Desulfosarcina ovata subsp. ovata: one gene and its partner. The protein of the gene in region 1 binds, or shares a complex with, the protein of each later gene. Links are inferred from orthologs where the notes say so. Each region holds a gene or a part of one and is shown in the gene's direction. Other genes may lie near its edges. The genes, in order: mnmE and mnmG.

Region 1 (6,124 bases):
TAGCTTGGGTCATGACCTAGGTAAGGCGCTTAACTTCGGATTTTTTGATATTATTGCAAAACCCTGCCTATGGTTTATGAACAAAATCCATGGGGTAATTCCAAATTATGGATTGGCAATTATCATATTGACAGTATTTACAAAAATCATTTTATGGCCGCTTGGATCTAAAAGCTACAAGTCAATGAGTGATATGAAAAAATTACAGCCACTGATGGCTGAAATTAGAGAAAAGTATAAAAATGATAAGCAAAAGATGAATCAAGAGCTCATGGCGCTCTACAAAACATATAAGATTAACCCAATGGGGGGTTGTCTACCGATGGTTTTACAAATCCCTGTATTTTTCGCTCTTTATAGAATGCTGTATCAAGCCATAGAACTGCGGCATGCCCCCTTTATACTATGGATTAATGATCTTTCAGCACCAGATCGACTATTTGATTTTGGATTTAAAATACCTTTTATGGAACCCCCTTATGGAATTCCTGTATTAACTATCGTTATGGGTGCAACCATGATGTTGCAACAAAAAATGTCCCCACCTCCGGGTGATCCTACACAAGCTAAAATGATGATGCTCATGCCAGTGGTTTTCACCTTTATTTTTATCAACTTCTCATCAGGACTAGTTTTATATTGGCTGGTAAACAATGTTTTGTCCATTAGCCAACAATACTATGTCCAAAAGAAAAGCAAATAAATTCCGGAGGAGTTATGTTAAAAGAGATTGAATTTCTGGGTAAAAATGTTGAAAAGGCATTAGAAAAAGCCAGCGATGAACTCAATCTGCCAATTAATAAAATTAAGCATGAAGTATTGACTTATGGTTCGACGGGTATATTTGGGTTGGTCGGTGTAAAAAAAGCAAAAATAAAAGTATTTGTTGAAATAGAAGAAAAAAGAGTAAATAAGTTTATTGAAGAAAAAGAAAGACCAACGGATGACTATAAGAAATTACAATATTCAGAATCAGAAAAAGAATCCTCTATAGATACAGATGTAAATTTGGATTATGGCAAGCATGCATTAAAGACTATAGTTGACGCAATTTCTGATAATGCCGAAATAGACGCAAAAAAAAAAGGCGACAAATATTTATTTGAAATATCCGCTGGAGACAGTGGAGTACTAATTGGAAAGCGGGGACAAACATTGGAAGCGATTCAATACCTGCTTGAAAAAATGATTAATAAAAAAAGTAGAAATCGGCTGAGAGTAATGGTGGATATAGAAGGTTATCTCGATAAAAGAAAGAATAACCTTAAGCAAATGGCTCAGAGAATGGCTGAAAAAGCAAAAAGAATAAAAAAGCCGGTTACAATAGGACAGATGAATGCCCATGATAGAAGAATTGTACACATTCATCTTAAGGACGAACAAGGAATAAGAACACAGAGCGTTGGGGAAGGCTACTACAGAAAATTAATGATTTTTCCAAAAAAACAGGGAAATCGAAGACCAAGAAAAGAAAAGAACACCGAATAATCAATCAATGGATGGAAAAAAAAAATACAATTTATACGAATCAAACACTATTGCAGCCATTGCTACACCATTGGGACCTGCAGGAATAGGAGTTATCCGAATTTCAGGTTCCGATGCGAAGTCGATCGTTACCAATATTTTTATTGCTAAAAATTCCGCACTGAATTCAAAAGATACAAGACCATCAATATTCGAGTTTAAATCCCACCAAGTATACTACGGAAATATCCTAGATTACCATACCGGGAAAATTATCGACGAAGCGATAGTTTTCTATATGAAAAGGCCTAACAGCTTTACCAGAGAAGATGTCGTCGAAATTCAATGCCACTCAGGTATCGTCAATCTCAATAGAATTCTCAATTCCGTTCTGGATTCAGGAGCTAAAATAGCAGAAGCAGGGGAATTTACCAAACGTGCCTTTCTAAATGGAAGAATCGACCTGAGCCAAGCAGAAGGCATTATTGATCTTATCAACGCACCATGTAAAAAAGCCGCAGAGATTGCAACGAATCAAATGAGCGGACACATAAAACAATATGTTGAAAAAATTAAAAAAAAATTAATTCATTTAAAAGCGCAATGTGAAGCCAAAATTGAATTCGAGGAAAGCGCTGAATTAGAAAACGGACTTAGCCTAAGTGAAATAAACCATATTATTTTTAATAACATTTTTAATGACTTAAAAACGGCAATTCAACAAAGCAAAGATCATTCAATTTATAGTCAAGGTATCAGCATAACAATCGCTGGAATCCCCAATGTCGGAAAATCAAGTTTGTTAAATACTCTAGTAGAAAGTGACGTAGCGATTGTAAGCGAGGTTCCTGGAACCACAAGAGATGTTTTAAAAGAAAATATAAATATTTACGGAATTCCCGTGATTGCTTTTGATACTGCCGGAATTCATCATTCAGATGATCCAATTGAAATAATGGGAATAAAAAAAGCCCATCAAAAAATTGAAAAATCCGATATTATTCTATTTATGTTAGATGCCACAAGATCGATGTTGGCTTTTGAAAAAGACTTTATTATCCAGCATAAATGTCAAAATGTTATTATTATCGTCAATAAAATTGATAAAATTGATCGAGAACGTTGCAATTTTAACGAAGTTAAAAAAATAGGGTTGCCGGTGTCCTTTATTTCCGCAAAGCATGGAAATGGAATTAAAGAATTAAAATCAACTATTTATGATGAAATAACAAAAAATATTGATCAAATTCACAAAAACGACGCTATTACGACGAATTTTCGACAACGAAAAATTTTCGAAAAAGCGGTAGAAAATATTCAATCTTACATGAAAGATCCAAATCAAAATGAATCATATGAACTGATATCAGAATTAATAGACATTATCATTAAGGAGATGGATGATATAACGGGAGATAACTTAGCTATTGATATTTATGAAGAAATTTTTAAACAATTTTGTATAGGAAAATAATGTTTCACGTGAAACAAAAGTGAGGAGATCTTTTGATGAAACCAGAGCTGGCAGCGATTTTTAAAGAATATGAGTCTTTTGCAAAACAAGTGGATGGCGTATGGGAAACTGTCAGAAAACAATTTCCAGAATCTGTTCAGTGTAAAATAGGGTGCTCTGATTGCTGTCACGCGCTATTTGATATTACTTTGGTCGAAGCGTTATACATAAATGATAAATTCATTACAGAACTTCCTGAAAACAGGAAAAATGAAATATTAGCAATTGCAAATAAAACAGATCGGAATATTTACAAGCTAAAGCGAAAAGCATTTAAAGCCGTAGAAGCGGGAGAAAAAACTGAAGAGCAGGTTCTGTTTGAAATGGCTGCAGAACGATCGCGTTGTCCTTTATTGAACCTGAATGACCGTTGCGATCTCTATGATTATAGACCGCTTACGTGCCGTCTGTATGGAATTCCAACATCTATTGGCGGTCGTGGGCATACCTGTGGTCTATCTTCGTTCAGTGAAGGTCAATCCTATCCTACGGTTAATCTCGATAAGGTATATTCTAAACTTTATGATTTATCCGTTGATATCATTAATACGCTTCAATCATCCCATAAGGAAATGAGTAAAATTTTGATGCCATTATCAATGGCTTTGCTGACAGTATTTGATGATTACTATCTTGGATTGAAATCGGAGGAATTAAAGGATTCCAACCAACAAAAGGATTTGAAAAATGAATAAAAATTTCTCTGATGAAGATAAAAAAAGGGCGGTTTTTGATTCGATGTCACCTAGGCGCCAGAAATATATTTCTGAAAAAATAGGTTATGAACGATGGGATCCTTTTGAAAAACCAAAGGATCCCATCGATATTAGAAAAGATAAAAATAATCGTACGTCACAAATGCTGGTTCGGGAATTTTTACAGTCCAAGACGATGGAAGATTATTCAAACAACTACGGTCGAGGTGTTTTAGAAATGGCTATCGGCATAATCAATGATGATGACCGATATATCGCAATGTATGAATTTTCACTTTGGTATAAAAATTTATTAGAAAAAGAAAAAAAATAAAGAATTTGTTCTTGTTGGGTAAAAACGGTAAATAAATGCTCTCAACAAATGGTAAAATTGTAAAATTCATCTCGCAATCTAAGGCAAAGGTTAATTTTAAAGACCTGAAAATGCAATTTTGCCGTTCCGGTTTGTTATCTCAGAAATCCTTAAAATCCATCATTAAAACGTTAATTGAAGATGGGACGCTTAAATATATTTATGAATTTGGGCGTTCATATATTGATATATCATATGAACGTCCCATTTTAATCTCTGAGCACGTTTATATTAAACCTGAGAATTCTTCTTTTCATTCTCATCCGGGCCAAACAGTTATAGCTTTAAAAAAAGGATCCTCTTTTGGTGGGGGAGAGCATCCAACCACGAGGTTGTGTATTCATTTGATCGATGTGGTGCTGCATTCAAACCGGTTTTCTAAACAAAAAGACGATTACCGCGGCCTTGATATCGGGACTGGTTCCGGTATTTTGGCTTTAGTTGCAGCCAAGCTGGGTGTTAAATCGATTACCGCTTTAGATAATAATCCTTGTGCGATCTATGAGGCAAAGGATAATGTATGTCTCAATGGAATGTCTGAAAAAATTATTGTCGAAAACCAGACGGTTTCTGAATTATCCGGCTGTTATGATTTGGTAATGGCAAACTTGAGATATCCCACATTGATCGATTTGCGTGAGGTTATAGATAAAAAACTTAAAGCAGAGAGTACACTGATATTATCTGGATTGAAACCAGACGAGGTCCAGTTGATTTTGCATCATTATAAAAAATCCAGGTTTATCGCTTGGAATAAAGTGGTCGAAAATGGCTGGTGCGCGATATGTCTTGTCAGAGATTGATTTTTAAACGTTCTTTGTTTGGTTATAGATTTGTATTTGTAGTGTTGTGATCGTTAAAAAATGGGGCTCTCACGAAGTCGATTTTATCTATCCGTTATTATTGATTTTTATTTTAGAAAAACATCTTTCTTTTTTAATTCTAATTCATTTCGTATTCGTCTGCTAAGGCAAAAATAGTGTAACGGCCTACCCCGCCTATGCGGCAAAAGTGTAACGGTTGGTTCTACTATCCCGCAGCGAGACCCCGCCCCAAAAATCAATAAACCTACCACGCTACCCCGCCGCAATAGCTCCCGCCGGCAATCGTTTTTACCAAAAAGTTTTTGTAGGTTGTAAAGTGGGTATTGTCATGGTCCAAGAAAATGAGGAGAAAGCCCGGAACCATCACTTCCGGGCTTTCAGGGTGAACTCCGTATCAAGGCCGGATGTTCATTAAGTAAATTACTTTAAACTCCGGCCACTTTCAAGGCCGGATGGTAAAGCTGATCCAAATATCCTGTCGTTGGTGCAACACCGTTTTTTGTGTGTGCCGGTGCTGCTTTCGTGGGCATGCTTATTGTTGCGATGCATGCCGCATCGCCGGTCGTCTCCAGTCCCGTCGAAAAGCGCAGCGACGCTACCGTAAAACCGATAAAGGTAAAAAAGCCCACCGTCTTGCCGAAAACCGTCGTCGGCATCGTGAAATCGATCCACGTAGAAAAAACATGGATGATCATACTTCAACAAGCCCTTTTAAACGGGTTATGTTGCCACCACAGATCGAAATTTCGGTACCTTTTCGCCTCGGTTTTCGATGCCGCTGCCATTTTTGCGGTCGGCCGGGTGAAATTGTGAGCCATTTTCCACGCCGTGGTTATGGATGAAATCTTTTTCAGGATTTTTTACGCAGATAAGGAGGCCAATATCATGAGACGACGGTTTACAGGGGGAGAACTGTTTCAACTGCGCAATCGGATCCCGGTTGACTGGCTGATCAAAGAACAGCTTCATATCCCATCTAAAGTGATCGAAGGCATTTTTCGTTTTCTATGCCCGCTATGCAATGAATTTCAAACCGCGACCAACCCCAAGACCAATCTCGCCAGGTGCTTTCTTTGCGAGAAAAACTTCAACCCGATTGATTTGGTCATGACCGTGAAAGGCCTTGGATTCGTTGACAGTGTCAAATATTTGCAAACCCTTGTACCAAACAGACCGGATCCTTTAACGGACCAACGGTTGGAATTGAATCAACTGCTTGGCGATATCGGGAAACGGATGAGCATCGGGTGAA
Region 2 (12,770 bases), 2.6 Mb from region 1 along the record:
AGGCGGTCAGCAGCGCCTGCTGCTGGGTTCGGGCAGTAACGCTGACCAACAGGGCCATTCCCAGGTTGCCGAGGATGTAGATCGTTGCCGCGGCGTAAAGCAGAGTCAGGCTGCCGTGGATGCGGATGCCGAAGATCAGGCGGGCGATGACGAACATCAGGGTCATGGTCAATATACCGGTCAATAGAAACGGCAGGGTTTTGCCGACGATGAACTCCACCCGCCGGATGGGTGTGACCATGACCTGCTCGATGGTGCCGATCTCCTTTTCGCGCACGATGGCCATGGAGGTGAGCATCAGGCCGATCAGGATCAGCATGACGGCAATCAGGCCGGGAATGTAGTAGTATTTGCTCTCCAGGTTGGGATTGTACCACGTCCGGGTACGCATCTCCACGATCCCGCCGGCAACCGCAACCGTGCCACCGCCTTCAGCGGCCATGCGCCGGTTGAAATGCGTGGCTGCCTGGTTGGCGTAGTTGAAGGTGATGGCCGCATCGTTGCTCAGCGTGCCGTCCACCAGCAACTGGACGGAAACGGTTTTGTTTTCCCGCAGGCGCGCGCTGAAGTTTTGCGGAATGCGGAGCACCGCGCGCACCCGGCCGGCGTCGAGCAATTCCTGTACGTCCCGGTCGGTGGCCAGACGGTGGGTGACGGCAAAGTAGTTGCCACCGGTAAACTCATCCACTAGAAGGCGGCTGGCCGGGGTATTGTCCGGGTCGACCACGGCCGTGGCGATCTCCTTGACGTCCGTGGTCAGGGCAAAGGCCAGGACGGTCATCTGCACCAGGGGCATGGCCAGTACCACTATGCGCATGCGCACGTCCCTGAACATCTGCAGGAATTCCTTGACCAGTATCTGACGAATGCGCAGGATCATAGTTTCAGCTTCATCCGGCGGTGGCAGAGCAGCACCATTACGGCAGCGTAGATGGTGAGCAGAACCATGTTGAGGCCGAGAATTTCCAGGCCGATGCCCTTGAGAAAAATACCCCGGAGCAGGGCGATAAAATAGCGCGCCGGCACGATAAACGTGATCGCCTGGATGGCCACGGGCATGTTGTAGATGCCGAAGACGAATCCCGAGAGCAATAACGTTGGCAGATAGCCGGTGAACAGGGCGATCTGGTTGGCCAGTACCTGGCTTTTCAGATTGATGCTCAGCAAAAGGCCCAGGAACAGGGCGCCGGTGAGAAAGACCGATGCCGAAAGAAACAAGAGGGCCGTGCTGCCTCTTAAGGGTACGCCATAAATCCAGTGTCCCATGGCCACGGCAATGGCCACATCGGCCAGGCCGATGACAAAGTAGGGCACCACCTTGCCCAGCACCAGTTCCGGAACCCGGATCGGTGTACTGATCAGCTGTTCCATGGTACCGGTCTCCCACTCGCGGGCAATGGTGACGCTGGTCAGCATGGCGGCAATGACCACCATCACCAGGGCGATGATGCCGGGAATGATCACATTGCGGCTCTCCATCTCCGGGTTGTACCAGGCGCGGGGTTCCAGAGTGATCCGACCCGTGCCGCTTTGCAAAGATCGGCGCACCACTTTCAGACGGCTGTTGTAAATGGTGCTGACGGCATCCAGATAGCCGGCCGCCAGGGTGGCGTTGTTGGCGTCGGCACCGTCGATCAAGGCCTGGATGGTTACCGGCCGGCCGGCGCGGACACGATCGGAAAAGTCGGCCGGGATCACCAGCGCCACCATGATCCGGCCCGCATCGAGCAGGTCGCCCAGGTCGCGGTAATTGTCTGTGGCATGGTCCACCGAAAAATAGGCCGAACCGTCAAGGAGGCTGACCAATTCGCGGCTTTCGGCGGTCTGCGACCGGTCCCAGACAGCCGTGGGCACGTGCTTGAGGTCCATGGTCAGCGCATAGCCGAACAGGGCGATGAGCAGCATGGGAATGGCGATGGCCAGCACCAGGCTGCGCCAGTCGCGCAAGACATGAATGAATTCCTTGCGGGCCACGGCCACGAATCGCTGCCATTTCATCGACGGCCCCTTTTGGGGTGGCTTTTGCCGGCCATGTCAGGGGTGTTGGGTTGACCCATTGCGACGATCCTCTTTTTCGATCAGGGAGACGAAAACATCCTCCATGGTGGGAACGATCGATTCCACAGTGACATCGCTGCGACCCAGGCGGTCGAGCAGGTGTTTGATTTGACGGGTGGCTGCGGCCTCATCATCCACTTTCAGGTGCAGACCAGCGCCGAACAGGGCTACATCCCGAACCCCCTCAACGGCCGCCAGGGGATCCAGAAGATCCTGGGGGGCCGGGCAACGCAAATCGAGGATGGTTTCCTCCACCAACCGCTCTTTCAGCTCCCGGGGAGAACCCAGGGCAATCATGCGGCCCTGGTAGATCAGGGACACGCGGTCGCAATATTCGGCCTCTTCCATGTAATGGGTGGTGACGAAGACGGTGCGGCCGCGACCGGCCATGTCGTAGATCAGATCCCAGAAGCGCCGCCGGCTCAAGGGGTCCACCCCGCTGGTGGGTTCGTCCAGGAAGATGATCGGCGGCCGGTGCAGGATGGCGCAGGCCAGGGAGAGCCGCTGTTTCCATCCGCCGGCCAATAGCCGGGCCGGCTGCGCCTCGCTCCCTTCCAGTCCGGCCATGGAGAGGGCCCACTGTTTGCGGTCGGTCAGGTGCGCGCCGCTCAGTCCGTAAATGCCGCCGTAAAAATCGATATTTTCCGAAACCGTGAGATCTTCGTAAAGCGAAAATTTCTGGCTCATGTAACCGATCTGCTGTTTGATGGCCTCGGCCTGGCCAACGATTTCACACCCAGCCACCCGGCCGCCGCCGGCAGATGGGCTGAGCAATCCACAGAGCATGCGGATCGTGGTGCTTTTGCCGGCACCGTTGGGGCCGAGGAATCCGAAAATTTCACCGGTCTCCACGCTCAGGTTGAGGCGGTCCACGGCAACAAAATCACCGAAGCGCCGGGTCAGATCGGTGACCTGGACGGCGATGGCAGCAGTGTCGGGGGTGGGGACCGGCGTCTGGCTGGAGACGATGTCCGAAACGCGTTCGTTAGGCGAGGCGACCATATTGACGAAGACATCCTCGAGTGTGGGGGCGATGGTTCGGATCTCCTGGACCGGGATGTTTTCGTGCGCCAGGATCCGGGTGGCATTTCGCGTGGCCGCCTGCGGATCCTGGCAGACAATGTGAACGCTATCCCCATAAAGATCCACGCTGGTGACATCGGCAAGCCGGTCGTGCAGGATGCGGCTGGCTCGGCGGCTCTGGGCACTGCGGACCGATAAAATCCGCCCTGCAAAGGATTGGCGAACCTGGTCCGGGCGGCCTTCGGCCAGCAGGCGTCCCTGATCCATCAGGCCGATGCGGTTGCAGCGCTCGGCCTCGTCCAGGTAGGCGGTGGTCACCAGGATGGCCACGCCGGCCTTGAGCATGCGGTAGAGGATGCGCCAGAAATCCCGTCGGCTGACCGGATCCACGCCGTTGGTGGGCTCGTCCAGCAGCAGCACCTCGGGGGTGTGGATCAGGGCACAGATCAGCTGCAGCTTCTGCTTCATGCCGCCGGAAAGATTGCCGGCCAGCCGTTTGCGGAACGGACGCATATTGGAGAAATCGAGCAATTCGTCAAGCCTTGCCCGGTGTGCCCGGCGGGTCATGCCGTACAGGTCGGCGTAGAAGCGGATGTTTTCATCCACGGTCAGGTCGGGGTAGAGGCCGAAGCGCTGGCTCATGTAGGCCAGATGGGTTTTGACGGTTGCGCTTTGGGCCGGCAGCTCGCACCCGGCCACCCGCACGCGTCCGCCGGAAGGATCCAGCAGGCCGGCCAGCATGCGCAGGGTCGTGGTTTTGCCGGCGCCGTCCGGGCCCACCAGTCCGTAAATTTCACCGGCGGAAACCGTGAGCGAAAGCCCGTCCACCGCCGCCAGGTCGCCGAATTGGCGGGTCACCTGCTCGGCCACGATGGCCGGCGGGTCCGCCGGACGATTCACGGGGCCACCTCGATCATGGCGTCGGCGGGCATTCCCGGTTTGAGCACGCCGTCCGGATTGTCCAACTGGATCTTGATCCGGTAGACGAGGGTGGTGCGCTCCTTGAAAGTCTGAACCGACCGGGGAGTGAATTCGGCGGCACTGCTGATGAAGCTGACCCGGCCCTTCCAGGTTCGATCCGGGTAGGCGTCCACCGTTACCGACGCCGGCTGCCCGATGCGGATGCGGCCCAGATCGGCTTCGGCCACAAAGGCCCGCAGCCAGACATTGCGCAAATCGCCGATGGTGAGCACCGCGGTGCCGGGGTAGAGATAGCTGCCGGCCTCCGCCGAGGTGCTGAGTACCACGCCGTCAAAGGGGGCGGGCAGCCGGGTGTCATCGAGTTGCTGCCGGGCCACGGCCACACCGGCCGTGGCCGCCGCTTTTTTGGCCCGGGCCTGATCGATGACCTCCTTGCGCGGGCCGGCTTCCACCAGGGCGTAATCGGCCTCGGCCTGGGCCAGGGCCGAACGGGCCTGGCCAATCTGCTCCTGGCGGCTGCCCTCGCGCCGGAGGCTGAGGCGCTGTTCGGCCGCCTGCCGCCGCGATGTCGCCGCGGCCACGGCGTTCCGGGCAGCCTCCAGCCGGGTGCGTTGGGTGTCAAAGTCCTGTCGACTGACACCGCCTTCGGCGAAGACCGACCGATAGCGGGTGAAATCGGCCTGGGCCAGTTCCAGCTGGCTTTTCGCCGTGCGTTCGTCGGCTTTGGCCCGTTCAAGATCCGCGGCGGCTTCGGCGATTTCCTGGCTGCGGCTGCCGCTGAGCAGGTCGTCCAGATTCGCGCGGGCCTGCCTGACGCGTGCCCTGGCCCGCTGGATCTCCTGCGGGCGGCTGCCGGCCTCCAGTTCGGCCAGCACGGCGGCGGCGTAACCGGTGTCGGCGAGCGCCTTTTGCAATTGGATCTCAAGGTCCGTGTCATCCAGTTCGGCCACGACCTGGTTGCGGGTTACCGTATCCCCTTCCTCCACCAAACGCTGCCTGAGGCGGCCGGCGACTTTGAAGGCCAGGTCCACCTGGGTGATATCGATGTTGCCGGACAATTGCAGTTCGCCCCTACCGGTATCCGGCTTCAGAAAAGCGCTATAAATTCCAACCGCCAGGATAACGATGGCCACGGGGATGATGATGCCCAGGCGTTTTTTCATGGGGTCCCTCCATTCACGGAGCCGGCTTGGGCGGGAGCGTCCTTTGCACTCGCCAGGGTGTTGCGGACCGACGCGATTCCGGCCAGGGAAAAACGGGTGATGTGGTCGGTCAATGCGTTGATCGCGGATGCATCGGATGCATTCGTTCCTGCCAGGCGGGAGAGAATCGGGCGTGCCGTGGCATAGTGAAAGCACTGGCCGATCACGCTGATCTGGCAGCGCATGATTGCCTGCGGATTCGCCTCCGGTCCCAGTAATTCAGCAATGATGGCGGTGAGGATGGCGGCTGCGGGACGGATGAATTCGTTCACCAGATCATCCATGAACGGGGACGGGTCGGCCAGTTCCCGAGCCACCAGCTGCCCTTTGCCCGGGTAGCCGGAAAGCCCGTCGGGTGACAGCAGACGCAAAAGGGCGCCATTGATGAAGGCGCGCAGCCGCACATGGGGGGGCGACTGCGGCGTAACCCCGCTATCCACGGGATAGCGTGCGAAGGTCCGGGCGATCAGATCCGTCACCACCGTTTGGTAAAGCGACGTTTTGCTGCCGAAATAATAATTGATCGAGGCGATGTTGACACCCGCTGCGCGGCAGATTTCGCGGGTTGTGGCGGCCTTGTAGCCCACGCGGCCGAATACATCCCCGGCGGCATCCAGGATTTTTTGCTTGACCGATTTGTCATCTGAAACATTTGGCATGGTATCTGTCTTGGGGTTGGATATGAACACATGTTTAAATCAAATGATCTAAACAAATGATTAAACCATGCGGGGAGATTCGTCAAGCGCAAAGACGAAGGGAAAAAAAGAACGGTGAGCGGAAAAAAATTTTGACATCCTGCGTCAAAAATATTTATAGAGAACCATTGGTCTGTAACGGAAACGCACTCATTCCAATCACAAAAAGAAAGGAAAAAAGCGATGCACCACAGTTCAACAAAAGAAAAGCCAAAAATGGACCCGAATGTCGTCCTGATCAAGCCTGAGCAATTCAGCAAAAATCCCGATGGCTCATGGTCTTCTAAACAAAACACGGACATTCAGAATGCTTTTGGAATTTATCGGATCAATCCGGGGATGACGTTTCGGAAAAATCAGTCCCATTGGGGGCTCGATATCGCCGCCCTTCTCGATCAGGAGGAGGCCAAATAGATTCCGTCCGGAAATCGGCCCACTGGGTCGTGATCACGGCCTGACCAAAAATGTTGGCGGATAGGGAAAAAAGCAAAATGGAAGCCCTGCCATGGCCAAAACCACGCTTTGGCCATAGCAGGAAAACAGTAACTGCTCAGCTGCCGCTGTACTGTTTCCCCTGCCAGGTGTTGCGCTCCCGGAAAAGATCATGGATCATCTCCAGGGTTTCCCGTTTCTCAAGGGACCAGGCCGGGGCGACCAGTTCGTTGGGGTGGGGGTCGCCGGTGAGGCGCTGGATGATCATGGTTTCCGGGAGCCGTTCGATGAATGCGCAGACCCGGTCCACATATTCGCGCTGCTCCAGGCAGTGGTAGCGGCCGTCGCGATAGAGTGCTTCCAGGGCGGTTCCCCGCACCACATAAAGCAGATGCAGCTTGAGGCCGTCGATGCCCATATCGGCAATGATATCGGCGGTGTCGAGCATGTCCCGGCGGGATTCGCCGGGCAGCCCCAGGATGACGTGGGCGCAGATGTTGATGCCGCGGTGGCGTGTGGCGGCGACCGCCTTTTCGAAACAGGCAAAATCGTGACCCCGGTTGATCAGGGCCAGGGTGCGATCGTGGGCGCTCTGCAGGCCGTACTCGATCCAGATGAGACGGCTGCGGGCATATTCCTCGAGCAGGTCCAGCACGTCGCCGGTCACACAATCCGGCCGGGTGCCGATGGCCAGCCCCACCACTCCCTCCACGGCCAGGGCTTCATCATAAATCGCCTTGAGCCGGTCAAACGGGGCGTAGGTGTTGGTGAAGGACTGGAAATAGGCCATCAGCCGGTTGGTCTTGAAACGCCGGGCGATGCGCGTCTTGCTGCGCTCGATCTGCTGGCCGATCGATATTCCCTGTTGATGGGCACCGGTGCCCGACCCCCTGGCGTTGCAGTAGATGCATCCGCCGGTGGAGAGGGTGCCGTCGCGGTTGGGGCAGCTCAGCCCGGCATCGACGGTGACTTTGTGCACCCGGCCGCCGAACAGGCCGCGGAAGTAAGTATTCAGATCCCGATATGGTTTTTCAGGCATCATCATCCTCTGCTTGACCTTAATCTCCCCGCAATTATATAGTCCGCTGCACGAAATAAAAGCAACCGGGTATCATTCGTGTGTATCAATCGTGACCATTCAAACGGGCTCCCCCGCTGGTGTGTGGGTGCCCGTTTGCGCAAAAGCGTCAACATCGATGAGCGTCTATCAAAAACAATATGATGTAATTGTCGTCGGCGGCGGGCACGCCGGCTGCGAGGGGGCGCTGGCTGCGGCGCGCATGGGGTGCCGGGTTTTGCTGCTGGCCATTGACCTGGACAAACTGGCCGCCATGCCGTGCAGCCCCTCCATCGGCGGTATGGCCAAGGGCCAGCTGGTCAAGGAGATCGATGCCCTGGGCGGCGAGATGGCCAAGATCGCCGACCAGACGGCGATTCAGTACAAGACCCTGAATACCAAAAAAGGGCCGGCGGTCCAGTCCACCCGCACCCAGAACGACAAGGGGCGCTACCACAGTGCCATGAAATCGGTGATCGAAGCGCAACCCCACCTGGACCTCAAACAGGCTCTGGTGGAACGCCTGATTGTCGAGGAGGGGCGGGTCTGTGGTGTTGAGGACCACACCGGTTTCGGGTTTCAGGCGCCGACGGTGGTGCTGGCCACCGGCACCTTCCTTTCCGGTCTGGTGCACATCGGCTTCAAGACCATGCAGGCCGGTCGTGCCGGAGAGTTCGCCGCCTATGGGCTGCCGGAGCATCTCAAGGAACTCGGCTTTGCCCTGGGGCGCATGAAAACCGGCACGCCGCCGCGCCTTAACCGGGACAGCATCGATTTTACCCAGTTTGAGATGCAGCCGCTGGATGAGCTCTCGCGTCCGTTTTCCTTTTCCCAACCGTCGATGCGGCTGCCCCAGGTGCCCAGTTACATCGGGCACACCAGTGACGCCGTTCACCGCCTGGTCCGGGACAACCTGCACCTGTCGGCCCTGCACAGTGGCATTATCAAAGGTGTGCCGGCGCGCTACTGCCCCTCTTTCGAAGACAAGATCGTACGTTTCCCCGACCGTGACCGCCACCAGATCATTCTCGAACCCGAAGGGCTGGATACCCGTGAGATCTATGCCTCCGGTCTGGGCAACAGCCTGCCCATGGACGTTCAGATTCAGGTGGTCCGGCAGGTGCGCGGCCTGGAGGAGGCGGAGATCATGCGTCCGGCCTACGCCATTGAGTACGATTTCATCAATCCCATCCAGCTGCGGTCCACCCTGGAGACCAAGCGGGTGCGGGGACTCTACCTTGCCGGACAGATCAACGGCACGTCCGGTTATGAGGAGGCCGCCGCCCAGGGCATGTGGGCCGGCATCAATGCCGCCTGCGCCGTGCAGAAGCGGCCGCCCTTCGTGCTGGACCGCAGCCAGGCATACATGGCCGTGATGGTGGACGACCTGGTCACCCGGGGAACCCTTGAACCGTACCGCATGTTTACCTCCCGGGCCGAGTACCGCCTCATGCTGCGTGAGGACAACGCCGATCTGCGCCTGTCGGAAATCGGCCATGAGTTGGGTATCGTCGATGCCGACACGGTGAAGACCCTCCGGGGCCACAAAGCCCATATCGAGGCCGAGATCGCGCGAATCAAGACAACCGTGATCAAACCGCTTCCCGAGGTGAACCGCTACCTGGAATCCCGGCAGACGCCGGCCATCGACAACGGCATTCACCTGGTCCAGCTGCTCAAGCGGGCCGAACTGGATTATGGCGCCGTGACGGCACTGGCGCCGGTCGACCCGCCCCTGGGAGAGTCGGCCGCCCGGCAGGTGGAGATCGAAATCAAGTACGAGGGCTATATCCAGCGTCAGCTTCAGGAGATTGAAAAATTCAGGCACCTGGAGCAGATCAAACTTCCCGAAGGCATCGATTATGCCACGGTTCACGGCCTTTCCAGTGAACTCAAAGAGAAATTGAGTGCCGTGCGACCGACCTCCCTGGGACAGGCCTCCCGAATCGAGGGCATGACACCGGCGGCCATTTCGGTGCTGATGGTCTATCTGCGCTTATGGAAAAATCGCTGATGCCCTGCCCGCCGTTTGTTCGACGACCGGCATCGGTTGCGTCTCGACCGTCTCCACAGGCCGGCCGAGTCAATCCCAACGGCTTGACATCAAAAGGCTTACACCTTATTTTTTTTTCACTGTATTCATCGTGCGGCTGCCGGAACTGGGGAATTTCAACGGCACCGTTGCTGTGCTTAAAAAAAGTTAACCATTGCAGGGAGCAGGACCGATCATGTCCCAACAGGACTATTATCAGATTTTGGGCGTATCCAAAACCGCCACCGATAGTGAAATCAAAAAAGCGTATCGCAAACTCGCCATGAAATACCACCCGGACCACTCCAAGGGTGACAAGAATGCCGAAGAGATGTTCAAGAAGGTCAGTGAAGCCTATGCCGTGCTCAGCGACAAGGAGAAACGGCAGCAGTACGATACCTTCGGCTCCACGGATTTCCATCAGCGTTATTCCCAGGAGGATATCTTCAGAAACGCGGACCTGGGAGATATCCTCAAGGAGTTCGGTTTTGGCGGTAAGGGGATGCGGTTCTCTTTTGGCGGCGGTTCCCCCTTCGGTGGGGGGCCCTTTGGCGGGCATCAGCGTCGCCAGGCACCGCCAAAGGGTTCGGACCTGGTTTATGAACTTCCCCTGACGTTGCAAGAGGTGGCCAGTGGTGCCAGTAAAACGGTCACTTTTCAGCATCAGGGACGCAATGAAAACATCACCGTTAAAATTCCCCCGGGGATGATTACCGGGAAAAAATTGCGACTGGCGGGAAAAGGGGAACAGAGCGGTTTTGGCGGCCCTGCCGGGGACCTTTTTATTCAGTCCCGGGTTGTTGACGATCCGGTTTTTACCAGCGAGGAATGGAACCTCAACACCACTGTGACCATTCGGCTTAGTGAATCGCTGCTCGGTACCCAGGTGAGTATTCCCACTGTCGACGGGGGGGAGTTGAGTCTCAAGATTCCGCCGGGCACCCGCCACAAAACACGCATGCGACTGGCCGGGCACGGCCTGCCCAAAATGAAGGGCGGCGAAAAGGGGGATCTGTATGTTACCGTCATCGTGGATGTACCCAAAAAATTGACTTCCGAGCAGAAAAAACTGGTGGGCGAACTATCGGCCACAGGTATGTAACAAATTAAATTCATTGACAACTAACCCATGGTGGGGTAATTTTCCGGTCAACCTCAATGACCGGTTTACCCGCTGTTCCCAACAGTTATCGTGCTTGCCAGCCAGGCAATGCGCACTGAAGATTTCATATGCCTGAATTTATTCCTGTTATTAAGAAAGATGACATCCAGCGCCAGATAACACGCATTGCCGCAGCCATTTCGGCAGATTATCAGGGTCGGGAACTGATTATGATCGGTGTGCTCAAAGGGGCATTTTTGTTTCTTGCCGATCTGGTTCGCGAGCTGAAACTTGAAAAAATTAAAATCGATTTCCTTCAAGCTTCCAGTTACGGTGCCGATACAGTATCATCAGAAAATATCGTTCTAAAAAAGGATATTGACGTTGATATTCGCGGGAAAGACGTGTTGGTGGTCGAAGACATCGTCGATACCGGGCTGACGATGGCCCGTCTGATCGAACATCTCAAACGCCATGATCCCAACAGCATCCGTATCTGCGCCATGATCGACAAGCGCGAACGGAGAAAAGTGGCCGTCAATGTCGATTATGCGTGTGGCTGTGTTGAAGAAGGCTTTCTGGTGGGATACGGCCTGGATTATGCCGAGAATTACAGAAACCTTCCAGAAATATATCATATGAAACTTTAGTCAGTGAGGGGAGCTATGATTATCACCTGTAAAACATGCGGCACCAGTTTCAATCTTGATGACAAAATGCTCAAGCCCTCTGGTTCAAAGGTCAGATGCTCGGTCTGCGCCAATGTTTTTACCGCATACCCACAGGCGGAACTCCCTTCAGCGACAGCTGACGTCGTTGCGGACCCGGAAATTCCGGTGCCGCCGCCTGAGCCTGTCGCCGAATCCATCACGGATACGGCCACAGAGACGGTGGATTCGGACCGCCCAATGGTTTCCGACCTTGAAGCGTCACCCCTTGATGAGGATATTGACCTCGATTTCGACGTGGATGATGCGGATGAAGAGACCGGTTCCGCTACCGAAATCGAAGAACCATTACCCCCTGTTGCCGATGAGGATCTGTCCGATATTTCATTTGAAACGGAATCGATCCCTGATCCGGACCTTGAAGCGGATGACAGCTTTGAGAGCGATGCCACCATGATCGCCAGTCTGGACGACGATGACACGGACCTTGACCTCTCTTCGGAATCCGTCGACGCAGAAGCGGAAGCGACGGTAATCGTTGATTTGGACGATGATGATTTTGATCTCGCGTTCGATGATCTTCCGGATGCCGTGGAAACCACCATTGTCGACCTGGATCAGGATGACCTGGGAATGGAACTGACGGACCTGCCTGACGATACCGAGGCGGAGACCGCCACCATCGTCGCCGACCTCGATGCCTTGGACCTGGAAGATGACTTCTCACTTGAACCGGACGATGATGCTTCCCCGTCGGTGCCGGCGGAGGAGATCTCGCTGGAGGCTGATGATACGCTCAATGACCTTGACCTGGCGTTGGATCTGGAATCTTCTGAAGACGCATCCCTTGACGAGGGGGCCGAAACGGAAACGCTTGCCGACTCGGCGGATGAGCTTTCGTTGGATTTCGATCTGGAATTGGATGAGGATACTACTGATCTTTCATCCCCGGAAGCGGAATCCATCAACGATGATCTGGATCTGACCCTGGATCTTGAAGATACCGATGATCGTGCTGAGATGGCAGCAGGGGAACCGTCGGCACTGTCGGATGACCTGGACCTGAGCTTGGATCTGGATGAATCGGATGCAGATGCAACCGTGCCGGAAGGAGAAACGGCAGAACTGTTGGACGATCTGGATTTGACACTGGATTTTGAAGATACGGATCTTGACGCGGACCAGCCATCGACCGAGTCTCCCGAAATGACGGATGATTTGGATCTCTCCAGTCTGGAAAGCCTGTTGAATGACGACGGGGGTGACGAAGACTCCGCCACCATGATTATCCAAGATGAGGAAGAGCCGGAACTCTCTCTTGAACTGGACGAAGAGCCTTCCGCGGCGGCAGCGGCTGTGGAAGAGAGCTCCCCGGCAGATACCCTGGACGATCTGGAACTTGATCTGGATGACGAGGCGGAAACGATTGATGTCGAGGGTGATGCCGATCAGGAAATCGATCTTTCCGAAATCGAGAAGATGCTGGAAGAGCCTGACGTGGAGGGCGGGAAGTTTGCCGCGGTTCCCGACCAGGATCTTGATCTGGACATCGAGGCCAGCCTGGAAACCGAAAAATG

What was found.
Region 2: the proteins of mnmE (region 1) and mnmG are in contact, whole or in part, in a solved structure (PDB 9HIP), measured with the Escherichia coli proteins. The link is inferred for Desulfosarcina ovata subsp. ovata from one-to-one orthologs.

Annotation. Positions count from the first base shown.
Region 1 is NZ_AP021879.1:4,131,162-4,137,285, forward strand. What follows is about bases 762-3,718. They hold mnmE (tRNA uridine-5-carboxymethylaminomethyl(34) synthesis GTPase MnmE), read left to right. Parts: upstream 762-1,495; coding sequence 1,496-2,941; downstream 2,942-3,718. Other genes in these bases: jag (RNA-binding cell elongation regulator Jag/EloR), read left to right, coding at 762-1,488; GN112_RS18295 (YkgJ family cysteine cluster protein), read left to right, coding at 2,977-3,675; GN112_RS18300 (hypothetical protein), read left to right, coding at 3,668-3,718. Outside these bases: membrane protein insertase YidC, read left to right, coding at 1-703; more of jag, read left to right, coding at 718-761; more of GN112_RS18300, read left to right, coding at 3,719-4,009; GN112_RS18305 (50S ribosomal protein L11 methyltransferase), read left to right, coding at 4,045-4,851; GN112_RS18310 (hypothetical protein), read right to left, coding at 5,298-5,528; GN112_RS18315 (hypothetical protein), read left to right, coding at 5,758-6,123. UniProt on the Escherichia coli protein: Exhibits a very high intrinsic GTPase hydrolysis rate. Involved in the addition of a carboxymethylaminomethyl (cmnm) group at the wobble position (U34) of certain tRNAs, forming tRNA-cmnm(5)s(2)U34.
Region 2 is NZ_AP021879.1:6,743,246-6,756,015, forward strand. The notes cover bases 7,049-9,967. They hold mnmG (tRNA uridine-5-carboxymethylaminomethyl(34) synthesis enzyme MnmG), read left to right. Parts: upstream 7,049-7,530; coding sequence 7,531-9,405; downstream 9,406-9,967. Other genes in these bases: mnmL (tRNA modification radical SAM protein MnmL/YtqA), read right to left, coding at 7,049-7,373; GN112_RS29645 (DnaJ C-terminal domain-containing protein), read left to right, coding at 9,620-9,967. In the rest of the region: GN112_RS29605 (ABC transporter permease), read right to left, coding at 1-880; GN112_RS29610 (ABC transporter permease), read right to left, coding at 877-1,998; GN112_RS29615 (ATP-binding cassette domain-containing protein), read right to left, coding at 2,035-3,981; GN112_RS29620 (beta-barrel domain-containing protein), read right to left, coding at 3,978-5,165; GN112_RS29625 (CerR family C-terminal domain-containing protein), read right to left, coding at 5,162-5,863; GN112_RS29630 (hypothetical protein), read left to right, coding at 6,119-6,316; more of mnmL, read right to left, coding at 6,453-7,048; more of GN112_RS29645, read left to right, coding at 9,968-10,525; hpt (hypoxanthine phosphoribosyltransferase), read left to right, coding at 10,654-11,175; GN112_RS29655 (zinc-ribbon domain-containing protein), read left to right, coding at 11,191-12,770. UniProt on the Escherichia coli protein: NAD-binding protein involved in the addition of a carboxymethylaminomethyl (cmnm) group at the wobble position (U34) of certain tRNAs, forming tRNA-cmnm(5)s(2)U34.